One region of the Paenibacillus sp. FSL W8-0439 genome, then DNA from elsewhere that is predicted to be linked to it. Evidence: riboswitches for the same ligand, from Rfam matches in the RefSeq annotation. Region 1 holds a riboswitch; the other holds the start of a gene.
The links. Region 1 has a riboswitch for cyclic di-GMP ahead of MKX36_RS05805 (glycosyl hydrolase). Riboswitches for the same ligand answer to the same signal wherever they lie in the genome.
Positions count from the first base shown of each region.

Region 2: linked by a shared signal. The riboswitch ahead of MKX36_RS02005 (collagen binding domain-containing protein) and the one ahead of MKX36_RS05805 (glycosyl hydrolase) in region 1 are both predicted to bind cyclic di-GMP.

Region 1 covers NZ_JBBPAK010000001.1:1,379,485-1,387,449, reverse strand. Annotated here, with positions in the region: gene MKX36_RS05815 (helix-turn-helix domain-containing protein) at 1-273, shown strand, start outside; gene MKX36_RS05810 (hypothetical protein) at 820-3,114, opposite strand; gene MKX36_RS05805 (glycosyl hydrolase) at 3,163-4,764, opposite strand; cyclic di-GMP riboswitch class I at 4,778-4,859, opposite strand; gene MKX36_RS05800 (sugar phosphate nucleotidyltransferase) at 5,015-6,391, opposite strand; gene MKX36_RS05795 (UDP-glucose dehydrogenase family protein) at 7,046-7,965, opposite strand, start outside.
Region 2 covers NZ_JBBPAK010000001.1:449,668-457,632, forward strand. Annotated here, with positions in the region: gene MKX36_RS01985 (transporter substrate-binding domain-containing protein) at 1-238, opposite strand, end outside; gene MKX36_RS01990 (amino acid ABC transporter ATP-binding protein) at 281-1,018, opposite strand; gene MKX36_RS01995 (cupin domain-containing protein) at 1,345-1,812, shown strand; gene MKX36_RS02000 (class D sortase) at 1,902-2,567, opposite strand; gene MKX36_RS02005 (collagen binding domain-containing protein) at 2,679-6,227, opposite strand; cyclic di-GMP riboswitch class I at 6,463-6,543, opposite strand; gene MKX36_RS02010 (AraC family transcriptional regulator) at 6,594-7,475, opposite strand.

The sequences.
Region 1 (7,965 bases):
TCTCACTATGAAAAAAATAGACGCAAGCCAGACTTTGAGACCCTGACCAAGCTCGCTGATATTTTCGAGGTAACCATCGATTATTTGGTGGGACGTACGAGCCACCCGACAGCCATATTGGATTCAGATGTGAGGGAATTTGTGGATCAGCTTGAACTGTCAGACGAGGATATCCTGCAACGTTTTAACCTGACGATTGACGGACGCACCTTGTCTGAGGAAGAAGCCAAACGTTTTATCGCGTTTGTTCGAATGGAACGAATGATGGAATAAAGAAAGCGCCGCTGCTTGATGTTTGGCTTAAGTAGGACCAGCCACTGAAATTACACGCGCTTGTCCTTCTGGCACTTAGTTCTATCAGCGTCGCCCTCCATCCATTCTGGTGTCGTGATACCACATTGGAGCAAAATGTTCCGGATGTCCAAGTGGATGGCTGCTTTGCCTGCTTTCCGTGCGTTGTCTCGAAGAAGAGGGCCATTCCCCCCTAATTCTGTTTCCTTGTTCATTCAGCACTAACCTCACTTTATTAGTCTTGGTCGCCGGAAAGAAAGAGATTCCCTACAAACCATGTATGTATAGTCATGAACAAAACTATTATATATGAATACATACCTGTAATGTTGTCGTCTTATGACGAGAATATTAAAGGATTTTCTTATTTTTTTCTCCATTATACGTAAAGTATTGGCAATTCAGAACGATTTACAAATAAAAAAGAACCTGTCAGGTCCTATTTTCTCCTGATAGGTTCTTTTTTGCTTTCTTTCGGAATGGTGTTAGATATTCATTAGGTAAGGTCCTACATGCATTCCGGTGTAACTAAGCGACCTCGGCTGCCTGAGAAACCTGAGTACCTCCGGTCGCTCGGACTTTGTAGACGTAATGACTTCCAGCTTTTACAGTGCGGTCCGTATACGTGCTTCCTTCTACTTGCGAGGCAATCACCTGATAGGCACCATCTGTCCGATCAGCACGCAGCACATCATAGGAAGATATGCCTTCTGCTTGAAGCCAATTAATCTTTACCACCCCATCCTGAATAGAGGCTGCTTTCACCTCAGTTGGGGCAGAGGCCGTGGTTTGATCTGTACTTTTTAATTCCAAAATATATTGTACCGATTCGCCAGGGCCCAGCTTTTCTTCAAAATCAAGGGCAGGAGAAGCCTTCAGCCCTGATATGGAACGCTGCGCCTGAGTGTAGGTGGAACCCGCCCCAAAACGTTCCCCCGTGTACAAGCCAGCTTTCGGCATCGTCACCCGTACACGAACGGTCTGCGTAGTGGATTCGAAGTTCACTAGGTTCACCAGCAATTTGTTCGAGGTAGCGCCGCTACCTGCCAGCGGTTTAAGCTTGGACGTATCCACCGCGCGAACATAGACCATCTTGTCCTTGGTCTCCTCTGGATTCAACATTGTATAAGTCAGTGGTTTACCATGCGTGGCATAGGCTAGACTCAAGCGTCTCATAATCTTAACGCGAGTGTCCTGTCCTTGCCCAAACGGATAAATTTCCGTGTTAGCCGGGTTGTGACTTTGCAGATCAAAACCCGTTTTAAACAGTGTGTAATCCTTATAAAAAGCAGCGTGCTGGATAAACATATCGGCAAACCCGATTTGCGATCGCATAATCCGATCGAATGCAGCTGCTTGTGGCTGACTAGCCCCGTAATCAGGATTGTCTCGATGCGTATCGTTAGTACCGAACTCTGTGTTTAGCATCTTTTTCGCCAGTCCGTTGCTCGAACCACCGAAGGTTTTCAAATTCTGAACGAAGCTGCCCCCGCCCTCTTCATTATACGATTCACCGTAGGCGTGTCCGTTGGTCAGGTCGGTGACTTCCTCCAGCTGTTTACGCTGCGCTGGGTCCCGTTCCCATCCATCCGGATCACCGCATTTTTGCGTACCTCCGGTTTGATTTTTGCACGCCTTGGTAGAGTATGTCGGCCAGTAGGCCCAACCCGGCGCTACGGTTTTGAGATGCGGTGCCAATTGCTTGCCTTCCGTATTCAACCATTTAGCCACAGCCAGGTCTACCGCCTTGGAGCGATTAAACAATCCAGGTTCGTTATCTACTTCATAATATTGAAGGTATGAACCGTATTTTTTTACATAATCACGCAACTTTTGCTTGGCCGTCTCTGGCAGAGTACCATCTTTTTGCAGCTTAATATCACCTGTGTATAGATACAAAGCAGACGATTGCATATTATACTGCTTTAACGTTTGATAGTAATCGTCCACGTCTGTGCATGCCTTCCCTACATTACTGGCACAGGTTACCCTCATGACGTTGCCGCTATAAGCAATTCCCAGCCATTTGAGAACGTATGGTAGATGCTTAACTGCACCCTGATCATAATAAAATTCTTTATTATTCACATTCGTACCAGTCATTATATATTTCCCATGTACCGGTTCGGCCGCAGGGGAAGCTAACGTCTCCAAGCTCAAGTCATCCCAAGTCCACCACACATTTTTATCTTCCGCAGAGGAGCAGTATAGGCAGCGCGCTGTCTTTAGCTTGAGTACGTTAACACCGCTTTGCAATTGTTCTTTGGGGATATACAGCTCGTAGTTGTTTTTGAAATTATAGGTACTCCCAGTACCGGATACCCCGGCAATCTGAATGATTCCGGACAGCTGATGATTTGAGAAGACAGCCATCTGCGGCACAGCTTTGCCCGCATCCAAAATCCGAACACGGAATATCATACCATTGGGAGGAACCTGATTCAGCTTATATTGAAGTGTTAGTTCTGGATTTGTGGATGCATTCAAACCGGGAGGAATATCTCCACTGCTGAGCAATACCGGAACTGTTGTACTTTCTGCTTCCGACAACGCCGAAAATGCTGCTTTAGCAGATAATTCGGAAGAAGCTGCTGCTGCAGAAATATCGATATTATCCCTACCGACCACTCCTTTAAATTCCGCTGAGGAGTCATCCCTCTGGCCCAGCTTCCATACTGGACTGGCCGCCGCTACCTTATCTGTCTGCAATTCTACACTTTTTGAAGGCGTGTATATAAACCAAGCGATCATGGCTAGAGCTGCGACCCCTAGTAATCCGGATAATACGACCGTATACCTATGGGTCAACCATTTTTTCATCATATGATACACCCTCTCTCCTCAAAATTTTTGACCGGGAAAGAGTATCTATCAAGGAAGAAACAAAGCGTTTCCGGGAACCACCGCTTTCGCTTCATGCTGACTTTCCCACATCAGACGTGCCATCGCATCGCCTTTTTCATCATAGTATTCCACTTTTAGATCTACCATTTTACCTGCTTCCAAAGCAATACTGCCTTTTCGCTCTGTCCAGCTTTGTTTGAACCAACTATCGATCACTAACTTGCCGTCTACCCATACACGAATACCATCATCGGATATGGTTGTGAACGTATAGGTCTCGCAGTATTGTGGCTTGATTTTACCCGTCCAGCGAACCGAGAACTGGTCGGCATTTACCTTTGGATCAGCAGCAATGGCGCGCCAGTTGTAGTCCAGCTTACTGTCTGTACGGATCAAAACAGGACTGCCGCTCAAATTCATATTGTTGAAATATTCGCCCCGCAGCCCGTTCACATATACTTCATCAGGAACGGAAGGAGGAGTCGGAGCTGGAGGAGCAATCACTACTGGTGGAGCTGGGAGAGGCTCACTTTGTCCCTCATCCGGTAAGGTCGGTACATCTGTTCCAGGTTGTTGGATGGCCTCCAGCCCATTTTTCACATCATCCCGTGTCAAACTCTTCGCATCGTTCATATAATCCTGTATTTGAGTGGTTGTGTTATTCTCGGTCAGCATCTTGCCCCAAGTCATGGAATACACCCATTTTGGCTGAGCCTGCAACACCTCAGAACTAGGTATCTCACCGTGCTCGCCAATAGCAATCGGCTTATTCCGTGCCAACTCGAGCAGTCCTTCATAGTGACTTTGCTTAAAATCATTGTTGTAGATGTCTACTGCCAAAATATCCACTTTGTCATCCCCCGGATATTTTGGGGTATACGGGACAGTGTAGGAATTGGGAGCATTGGGACTCCACACCCACAGCAGATTGTTCAATTGATGCGTGTTAACAAAACGGTCGTACATGATATTCCATAGCTGATTGAAATTGTTTTTGTTTCCCCACCAGAACCAGTCACCATTCATTTCGTGGTAAGGTCTCCACAATACCGGAACCCCTGCATCACGAAGCTGCTTTAACGATACAGCGACCTTATCCAGATCGGCAATGAGGAGGTTATACTGCGCAGTGCCTGGCGTGACGTATTTATTGAACTCCGCCTGACTTACTTTGGCCTGCACATTGGCCCAAGTCAGCGGTCTACCCGGCAGCGCTTCATGAAAAGTCATCGTCACAATGCCACCTGCTCTGCTCCAACGAATAGCGCTATCGACGACATTTTTACGTTGTGCTGCTTCTGTAGCGTCAGATTGACCAGAGATGGCTCCCATCTCATAGCCGTGCAGACCCACATACGCCTGGCTGATTTTTTGGACCTTGTTGCTTAATTCATCTGGACTTTCCAAATAATCATGCTGACCAGTGACTGTTTTCTTTCCAGAGATGCTGAGTAAATAATTGTATAGTTCACGGGCCTGAGTACAAGCGTCCGAATTAACAGGTTGTAATGAAGCGGCATTCACCACAGACAGAGAATCACCAAATCCGACGGGAAACAAAGAAAAAATTATAACTACGGGGAGTACATGACGTATCAGTCGATACAGAGGAATAAAATTGAATCTCACTTTTGCTCTTCCTTTCGGTAGCCAGGCTGCCATCCTTACGGGAAGGCCCTTTAGCTTTGCGTACCTGCCTTTCGACAGGGCTGCGTTTATCGTTGGAAGGAGTTTGGATTCCTTCTTAACCTAAGTATCGACTTTTTTTTACCAAAATTTAATAGGTCATGTTCATGAATTTACAGGTTTTCGCCCAATTTCGACAGTTTGGGCTATAAATTTTCATCAAATCTTCTTTATTTCGTTTTTACGAAAACGATTATGAGATAAATTGATGACGGGCAATTTCATTCCAATCCATGCAAAAGCGTACAATATCCTCTTCAACCAACTCAGAGCCAGTCTGCACCTCTATAAAATCCACATCGGTTACAGCCAAAATACTATGCTTGGTTCCTTCAGGGATACGGACTACGTCACCGGCCTTCACTTTGTGCAGCTTCTCATTCAAAATAATTTCCGCTTCGCCGCTAATAATGGTCCAGATTTCGCTTCGTTTGAAGTGAAGCTGGTAGCTGATATTTTTACCTTTGTGTACGCGGATTCGTTTGGTCAGTACCTCATTACCCTCGTCATACTTTACATAGTCTACAACTCGATACTGCCCCCAACGGCGTTCTTCATACATTGGACGCTGATCATGAGCCTTGAGCACTTCCTTGATGCGTGGGCTTTCTGCCTTATTGGTCACAAGAATACCATCTGGGCTAGCGGCTACAATCAGATCATTCGTTCCAATGATCGCTACTGGAATGTCCAGCTCATTAATAAGGCTTGTATTGACACAATCCTCCGTTACTACACCTCTGCCCACTTGCTGATTAGACATTTCTTCTGTGAGCGTATTCCAGGTGCCCAAATCCTTCCAAAAACCATCATAAGGAAGAACAACAATGTCCTTCTCCTTCTCAACGACTTCGTAGTCAAAGCTGATTTTCTCCAGAGATGCGTATTGCTTTTGCATTTCTTCATAATTCAGCGGCAGGCCCTTGGATGCCAGGATATCCAGCAAATAGCTTAATTTGAATGCAAAAACCCCGCAGTTCCATAGAGCATTGCGTTCAATCAGACGCTCCGCCTGCTCCCGGTCGGGTTTCTCTTGAAAATGGCTCACTTCGCGGTAGCCTGTGCTACCTTGAGTGGCATCATTTTTTGGAATAATATAACCGTATTTCTCTGAAGGATAGGAAGGGACAACCCCGATTAATGCAAGCTTGCCTTCACTCTCCTGAAGTGTATGTTCCAGTTGAGCTACGGAAGCAAAGAAAGCATCCTCTACATAAGGATCTACAGGCAATATAGCTATAATTTCATCAGGCGAAACACCCGCAATGGAATATAGATAAGTCGCTGTCAGCGCAATCGCAGGAAAGGTATCTCTGCGTTCCGGCTCAACTATGATGCGCGTATTCGGTCCGACCTGACTCTGGATCATTTCAACCTGCGCTCTCCCTGTCGCAATAAACGAGGATTCGGATAATCCGTTGTCTCCCAATTGTCTCCATACCCGCTGCACCATGGATTCCGAAATCCCTTCCGGGCTCTCCAGTACCTTCAAAAATTGTTTGGAACGGGAATCGTTGGATAACGGCCATAATCTTTTACCGGAACCACCAGACAAAAGTACGAGCTTCATAATTCTCCACTTCCTCTCTATAATGTGTGGGCGATCGGATGAGGCAAGGTTGAGTAGCCCGCTACGGGCTGGATTTGATCTTACGATCGCTGTTGGACCGGGATTCAAATCCATTCCTACGCTACTCAAAAATGCATCATATCGATCATACCTTGTGGTGCAAAAGGCACGACCGGACATTATTAAGTCCGGTCAGCCTGTAAAAAACGTTGGGGAGCTCGGCGTTTGCCTGCCTTGCTTGCAAGCTTCTAGTAATCAAGGCTTCGTAACGCCTTGCCAAGATTGCCTTCGACAACCGCAATGGCGTCTTTGCTCTACAGGAGCAGCATAGCGTATCCACATGGTAGGCTTGCTCCACAGGGGCGCCGCGGTACAGCGCATGGCGCCTTAATCGGAAGGAGCGGCTTCAACTGTGCCGCTCCTTCCGATACGCCCTTACTACTCCCATCCCCTAAGATGGGAGATTAAAAACCGTGACTCTATGCGGCAAAAGCAGCGAAGCGGTCCATTTGAATCTGGAGAAGCGCTAGCGTTCTCCTTTGCAGCGGGATTCTTACCTTGGAATGTTTTATATAATCCAGAGAATCCCACTGCAACAGCGCTCAGAAGATCAAATGGAACGCATAGCGTCTCCCCACCGCCCACAGTCACTTTTTAAACTTCCACTTTATCTCTGTTCCACCCACTCATCCGCGGACGACCCACGGAGTAGTATTCCAGTCCAGAGCCTTGAATCTGTTCCTCGGTGAATACGTTACGACCGTCAATCAGAACTGGCTTGTGTAGAATAGAGCCCAGTTGCACGAGATCAACTTCTTTGAACTCTTCCCAATCCGTCAGCAGGCACACAGCATCGCTTCTTTCGGCGGCTTGCTGCGGGGAGGAGCACCATATAATATTCGGGTGATCCACGCGCTCCTTGAATTTATCCATCGCAATGGGATCATACAGCTTGACAATAGCACCTGCCTGAATGAGCGTTTCTACGATTTCCAGTGCTGGAGCTTCGCGGATGTCATCTGTATTAGGCTTGAAGGCGAGGCCCCAAATGCCAATCGATACGCCGTTTAGCTGACCCAGCGATTCACGCAGCTTGGATACAATCATAAAACGCTGGTCAGTGTTCACCTCGACCACCGATTTTAACAACTTAAATTCATAGTCTACATTACCCGCAATTTGGATGAGCGCATTCGTATCTTTCGGGAAGCAAGAGCCCCCGTATCCGATCCCTGCTTGCAGGAAAGAGGAACCGATCCGTTTGTCCATGCCCATACCCTCAGCCACACAGGTAACGTCCGCGCCAACCTTTTCGCAAATATTAGCAATCTCGTTAATAAACGAAATTTTAGTTGCCAAGAACGCATTGGAGGCATATTTGATCATTTCAGCACTGCGGATATCGGTCACATAGATTTTATCCGTGAATACCTGATGCAGAGTGACCATTGTTTCACGCAAACCTGTATTGTCCAAACCAATAATGATGCGATCTGGATGAAGCGTATCATTGATGGCTGAGCCTTCTCTCAGGAACTCCGGCGCGGATACAATATCAAAAGACAAACTCGTAT
Region 2 (7,965 bases), 930 kb from region 1:
TGTCGATATCAAAGCCCTCGACCTTCCCGCTAGCCGGGTCTTTTAGTCCGAACAACTTGGTATCGTACTTCACCCCAATGACCAGCTTGCCACGCTGTTTGATGGCTTCCAGCCCGTTGGAAGCTGCTGCCTCATTTCCTGACGTTGTTGCTTCTTGCTTGCCTCCACAGCCTGCCAAGACGAGCAGACAGGATAATGCAACCAGCACCAAAGTACTCCACTGAAATCTTTTTCTCATCAAGATGATCCCCTTTCGATTTTTATTCCATTAATAGTCTGTTTAATGATGAATCAGACGGCTCAGGAACAGGCGAGCCCGTTCTTCACCCGGATTCTGAAAAAACTCAGCAGGTTGGCTATCTTCCAGGATCTGTCCTTTGTCCATAAAAATCACGCGGTCTGCCACTTCACGGGCAAAGCCCATTTCATGAGTGACGATGACCATCGTGATGCCCTGATGGGCAAGCGAGCGCATGACATCCAGCACCTCTCCGATGGTTTCGGGGTCCAGGGCTGAAGTAGGCTCGTCAAACAGCATAATTTTCGGATTCATCGCGAGTCCACGGGCGATCGCCACCCGCTGCTGCTGTCCACCGGACAATTGGGCGGGGTAGCTCTGTGCCTTTTCCTCGATTCCGACACGCTTCAGATAGGTGAGGGCTGTTTGAATAGCTTCTTCTTTCGGGATGCCCAGTACCTTCATCGGTGCCAGTACAATGTTCTCAATCACCTTTTTGTGGGGATACAGATTGAAATGTTGGAATACCATCCCGATATTGCGACGGAAGGCATTAATATCAATCTTTTTGTCATGCACAGGGACATCGTTAACGATTAGCTCCCCATCGGATATCGTTTCCAGACGATTGATGCAGCGAAGCAGGGTGCTTTTACCTGAGCCGGAGGGACCGATGATGACAACGACCTCGCCCTCCTTAATCTGAAGATTGATGTCTTTAAGTACATGAAAGTGACCATAATGCTTGTTGACATTGCGAAAATGGATCAGAGAGCTCACCCCTTTTTTGACTTGAATACATCGCTTAGTAGACGACTGACATGATTAAGCTCTATTAGAATTTCAAAATTTCTCTCATGATACTATAAGCTTACAATAAAAAACAAGATTTTATGTCAATAAACTTTACGTGAAATATGTTTTGAATGTATTTTTACTAGTTTAATGTTATTTATATGATGAAAATGAGTATGTATCCACAATTTAATGTCATTAAATTTGACATAGTTTATTGATCTTCGACATGCAGAGGGAGAAACGTGACAAAAGCAGCGCTATGTTTTACAGTAGGGGAGAAGGAATTTAGGGTAAAGGAAGGATAGACAATGACGAAAGCTATTTCACCGCTAGTCACGGCATTGGGCATGGAGCCCCATCCAGAAGGCGGCTGGTACAAAGAGATGTGGAAGGCCAATTTTCAAATTCCGAAGCCTGTACTGCCGGATGTGTATTCCGGTCCGCGCTTTGCAGCTTCGTCTACGTATTTCTTGCTGCATCCGGGTGAGTTCTCCGAGTGGCATGTGGTCCATTCTGATGAGCTGTGGCTATACCATAGCGGAAGTCCTATAGAGCTAAAATTGGGTGGAAGCGGAGAAGAACCTGGCGAAGAAACGGTAATTATCGTTGGTGCAGATGTGGAGGCAGGACAACATCCACAAGCACTCGTACCAGGAACAGTATGGCAAACGGCACGTCCGCTGGGGGATGAGCCTGTGCTGGTAACCTGTGTTGTTGCACCAGGATTCCACTTTGATGATTTTAAGCTGATTGCCAAGAATTCAACTGAAGCATGATGTGAACTATGGCGGGTGTATTTCTGTAAACGAGCAGGAATAGCCCGCCTGATTTATTTTATCCATAGGAATGGGCGATTTAGCTAGGTTTAGGTGCTTAGCTTGGCTTGAACAATGAGACGATGGGTGGGATTCACGAGAGGGTCGCATGTAATTAGCGTGAGCAGCTTATGGTTTTTGAAGCTTTTCAGAACAGACACGTCCATTGGATCGACTACCTTTATGCTGTAAACTTTATACATATACTGGCTACCTTGAGCGTTAACAACAATTTTATCTCCAATCTTCAGTTCATGAAGACGATTAAATAAACGTCCGGGAGTACGGGCTCGATGAGCAGCAATAGCAGCATTCCCCACTTGTCCCAGCTTTCCCGTTTCCGGCATATGTACTGCCGCATATTTCATGTTTTTCCTCGTTGCGCCTTCCAACACAGGGAGCTTTAAAGCAATACGACTTATGCTAATAGTGGCTATAGGAGTTTGTTCATTAACGCTGGCATTGGGAGCGGGGGATGGAAAGGTATGTTGCCGTGCCTCACTAACCGGAGCTTCCGCAACCCGAGTGGGCAGGTGAGCATAGCTGTCTGCAAGACTAGAAGGCAATACCGAATTGCTTTTTTCTAGAGATAACTCCGCTGCTTGTAACAGCTTGTGTTGTTCTCGATCCTCATTCCATTCGGTCGCTTTAGGAAACAAAATAAAGAGTAAGCCCAACCCAATAAACAGATAGGAAAGTTTACGCAGATTCAGCAATCTCATCTCCCCTAAGCAATGTACGGATGATACATACTTTGAAAAAAATGCCCCATTTCCGTCTCATTCCACTCGGGAATGAGACGGAAGATCAGGGCAGGTAGATTGCATTTATTTTTTGTTTGTTCGTCTAAATTTCAAAAATACGCCGCATATAATCATGGCAATGCCTGCCAAATAAAACGGAACGGGGCTACTTTCACCTGTTTGGGGCAACTGATGCACTGCAGGTGGCTCCTCCGGCTCTTTCTCCGGATCATGGAGACGGATTTTAGGTTTGGGCTCGTCGTTCGGCTCCACTGGAGGAGACGGATCTTGATGAGGCATGACGGCTGGTGGTTCAGGCAGTGCTTTGGGTTCCTCCCGGGCTGCTGGTGGCGGTGTGGGTGCGGGTTCCTTCTGTGGAGGGACAATGCCTTCCGGAGGCCTTGGCAGTGACGGAGGAACGGTTATAGATGGTGTCACGGGCACCTCGGGATCTTTATCATGTTTTTTTCCGGAGCCTCCCGCTGGGGGAGACGGCTCTGGGTGGGTAGGTGTGCCCGGGTCTACAGGTGTTTCGGGTTCGTTTTTCTTTTCTTTACGATTGGTGATCACAACCTTCTTTATGCCAGAGCTTTGTTGGAGTGCTGCGTCTATTCTGATCTCAAGTTTACCCTCTGTTATTTCATACCCCTCCGGTGCTGCCAATTCTTCCAAAATGTAATCGTCATGAAGCAAGGAGGAAAAGATGATTTTGCCTTCCGCATTGGTCGTTTGTATAAGCGGTGCTCTTTTTTGTCCCTTATCATAGAGCGCAAACCGGGCGCCAGGCAGCACCCTGTTGGGAGCATCGTGATCTACCTTGGTCAGCTCAAGGGTTTCGGTTACGCCCCCACCAGAACCGGAGCCGGAAGACGTTCGTACGATGATTTCCTGACTGGTTTCCCGCAATTCTGTCGTCAAACGATCTCCTGCAAAAGCAACCTTGTTGCTCACCTTAGCTTTATCCTCAGCATGAATGAACGATTGATATTCAAGAATAAAAGCAGTGGAAATATCCTTGGCAAAAGTAAGCTCAAAAGTTTGCTGGCCCTGAGTGTCTGTCTTGATGTGAAGCCAGTAATCTTGGTTTTTGATTAATTCGGTACCCTTGGTGGTATTTCCATTGGCAGCCATGATTGTAGAGTATAAATGGAAGGAATCTTCAATTAAGATTTGGTTGCTGCTAGGCTGATCGACTATTTTAGCGTTGGACACATGTGATTGTCCTTCATTGATACGAATGCTCCAGTCGATCTTATTTCCATTTTGTGCGCCGGCCTTAGACACATATTCCCCGCCATGAGGTACCGTAACTTGGGCTGTCCAATCGGAGACGGTTTTTTGTCCATCCAGTAGAAGAGCGCGATTATGAATTTCCTTTTCAATCAATTCTCCTTCCAATGAAGTTTGAAAGGTAATCCAGTACGGAGTCTGTATCGGCTTCTTGAACTGGATACGCAATTCATTACTATTTTGTTTAGTGGGAGGAATAATTGTATATTGATCTGCCGGGATTTCAGCCCCTTTTTGTACGCCATCCCACCATCCCAGCAAGGTCATATCGTATACTTTTACGGAGCCAGGCAGTAACCTCTGACCTTGCAATAAGACATCTCTCACTTCCGCATGATTCAGGATCTTGCGATTATAGTTGGCTTTAATATCCCAGGTAATGAGTTTGGAGCTCGCATCATAGCTTCCTTGCTTGGCCCCGTTCCGTTGTGTCATAAAGTCCGGCCAGATCGGGCATTCCACCTCATGCGATGATGTTTCACCATTTTCATATTGATAATCTATAAAGGATTTGTTGCGAAATTCGGGCTTCGTCGTATCTGTTTTCCAATCATTGTTGTAGAGAGTTGAATATTTGATCGTATAAGCTTTCTGAATCGTTTTATGAAAAATAAGTGTAAACCCTTGTTTATAGTCCGCTGATCGTGGAACTAGCTCATAATCCATGGGTGCGAGTAGTTCCGTTGTACCGTCAACACTTTGAATTTTCAGGGTGTCGGGCAACAAGGTGAGGCCCCCATTAGGGAACACATCCTTAATGACAATATTTTTCATGGTGTATGAGTCTGTATTAATGGTGATCACCCAAGGTATGACTTTCGTGTTGTAATTGGGCGTGTCATACATTTTAGTCATAACTCCGCTTGTGATTTCCGTCGATATGATCTTCTGGGTTCCATCTGTGGTGATGATGTTTGTAATTTTTTCATCTTCATAGACGCGGCCTCTAGCCTGGGTCTGATATCGGATGGTATAGGCTGAATCTACGTCGAAGTTGAATTGAAGTTTGAAGCCGTTACGGTCGGGATAGTCAACCGGGATGACGGTGTACGCCCACGATGGAAGCTCCTCCAGTGTATTTCCCTTAAATACTTTCAAAGAACCGGGCAGCAATTTTTGAGTTTTGTTGAAATGATCAATTAAAAGGGCTTTGGCTTCGGGGATTTTTGTCTCGCCAAAGTTATATCTTATGGCCCACGAGAGTGTTTGTGTGGCATGATCATACTTTTCAACTTTTTTGGACAAAAATTCACCACGCTCCACCTGAACTGTAGCGGTGGCAGCAACGTTATCTATCGCATCTCCTGAAAGCGTCGCTGTGTTGGAAAAGCGAGTTTCGTTGCCAGTAATGCGGGTGGAGTATTGGATCTGATAGGCAGTGCTAATGCTAGCATCTTGAAAACGAATTGCAAATCCGGTCCCGGCTTGATCCGATTCAATGGCGTATTTACTCGCATTCACTAGGTCTTTGACAACGGTCGTGCCATCGATATTGACTTGCAGATGATAGAGTCGGATAGAGCCTCTCACGAGTTCCAGTCCTGAAGGAGTTGGATCGGTAATGAGGGCGTGTTTAACGGTGTTTAGCTGTTTGTTCACATCAATGGCCCAGTCGATCTGGTGGGTGCCATTTATTTTTCCTTGCTTGCTTAAGGTTGGCCCTGACTGGGGTTTCACATTTACGATGACCGTTTGAACCCCGCCTTTAATTGGAATCGCAATGATGACTTCTGTGCTGCCTTTCACCGTTTCTTTTGTGAATTCGGTTTTAATTTGCAGTTTGCCGCTGACATGGGAATGGTTCTCTACATATTGGTTAAAGGTCATGATGACCTTACCCTGACGATCTACTGTAAAGAACCCCACGGTCCCGTCTGTAGTCACTAGCGGAGATGAGATATCAGTGTAGATGACAAACTGTTCTGGTAAGTGAAAGGTGAAGGTATCCCCTGCTTTATAAGTATCGTCAGGAAGCTCCCATTCATAGCCAAGTTGGATGGCTGATCCAATGTCGAACGTACTACCTGGATTATATACCGCATCAATGACACGTCCGGCTTCGTCCGTTAGACTCAACTTCGTTAGTATACTCTGGGGAGCTGCTTCCTTTTGAGACTTTGAATGAGCTGCTCCTTGCACGGAAGGGACAGTGTTTGGCGGAACCTCCTTAGGGGGTTCAGGGTTTGGGACCGCATATACAGCATCCGTAACGGTTGTAGGATCGGATACAGCACTGTGCGGCAGTTCAGGGGCAGGAGGATCTGCGTAAGCCAGTGTGGTGCTGAAAAAGCTTTGGACAATGAGCAATAAGGCAATAATCATGACATTTATTTTGGTTCCCATGCTCCAAGTGATTCTCCTATTCATCGTAATATGGCAAGCTCCGGCGGTTATGTTGTGTTATATTGTTTTCCTTCCCTCCTCCTAGTTCGAAATTAGTATATTCAGCATGCTAGGTTGACATGACTACCCCAACAGAAAAAAACCTTGATCATAGTGATCAAGGTTTTTTCTTCGAGAGAGGTATAGCAATTTTGTGATGGAGCTATGTAAAAAGGCATAATAAAAAGCTCGTTCACCTGGTAACTGGCTGCCATCCGAGTAGGAAGGCCCTATAGTTTTGCGTCACTGTCTTTCGACAGCTTTGCCATTAGCTTGAATAGCTTGTTCGTCTATCGTCTATCAAACGGAGTACATGAGACCTCCTATTTACAGTTTGGAGCGGTTTCCCCATTTTTTACGGAAGGAATGAGGTGTTTCCCCTACATGTTCCTTGAATAGGTTGATAAAATGGCTTGTATTGGGAATCCCAACGTACCTTGCGATATCCACAATGGATATGTCACTGGTTTTAAGCCATCCCTGAGCGGCTGTGATCCGGACATTAATGAGATAATCAATTGGAGAAAATCCAATCTGTTTTTTGAAATTTTTAGCAAGATTAAATTTGTTTAGGTTGAACATGTCTGCCAGTGAGTCTAGCGTAATTCGTTCACAATAGGACTGGTCCAAGTACTGCTGCACCCGACGTACTTCGCTGAGCGTTCCAGCATTTACATGCCGCTGATCATAAGGATGCTGCAAAATGTACGTCAGTATCTCACCAATGAGTCTGGACGTTAGCAGCTCGCCGGAAAGGCTCCGATCAGACTGTCCGCAGATTAGAGCATGCAGCTTGTCCAATATAATAGACGGATTGTGCACGGATATTACCGGTTTATTATGCTTGGCAAATTGTTCGTAAAAATGCTCGATCAGGTTGCCGTACAGGTATAAGCTGATAAACTTCCAGGCTTCATCACCGGAGGTGCTGTATTGTACATATTCCTCGCAATTAACAAAAAACAAATCATGAGGCTTTAAAATATATTTCTTGTCCTGGTACAGTAACTCTCCCTTACCAGACAGCGTAAAAACAAGCAAAAAGGAGGTGAGTTCTTTCCTTTCTATTGTAAAATCAGAGGTTTTTTGGAAATATCCTAATTCCTGAATATATAAAAGGGATTGCTTGGCAAAAGCGGAGGGGGTGCGCACAATTACGACAGGTTCGCCGTTCCAGAGGCCCTCGATGTTTTTTTGGTCTGTTGTCATATTCAATTCCTTTACAAAAAAGCAATTTTATCTAGCTTATCTTGGTTTGTTTTACCAATATATAATGGCTGATTAAACATGATTTACTATTTAATAAAAGTTTATTTTATCACATTAAATATGTCTAATATCAAAATTTGCACTTTATAACATTAAATATGTCTATATATCAAATTAAGTGTGTTAGTTTTATTGAAGCCTCGCTTCTTATGGATATTCAACTTGGTCATCCGTATAAAAGGTCGAATATTGTTGAAAGAATTCTGAGGTCATCATGGATTCAAATCCTTTCTGGGGTCAAATATAGGATAGTGTTGAAAAAAATATCTTACATGCCCATTCAACTTTTCCATTCACTTCTCCTTTCGGTTTAAGAAATTTAGGACTTGGTTCTGATAAAATGGTTCGTAAGGCTTATTATTGAAAATGAGATTTTGGACCCAGTGTTGTGATTTGGTTCACGAACATGAATGTAAAAAAGAGAGATATA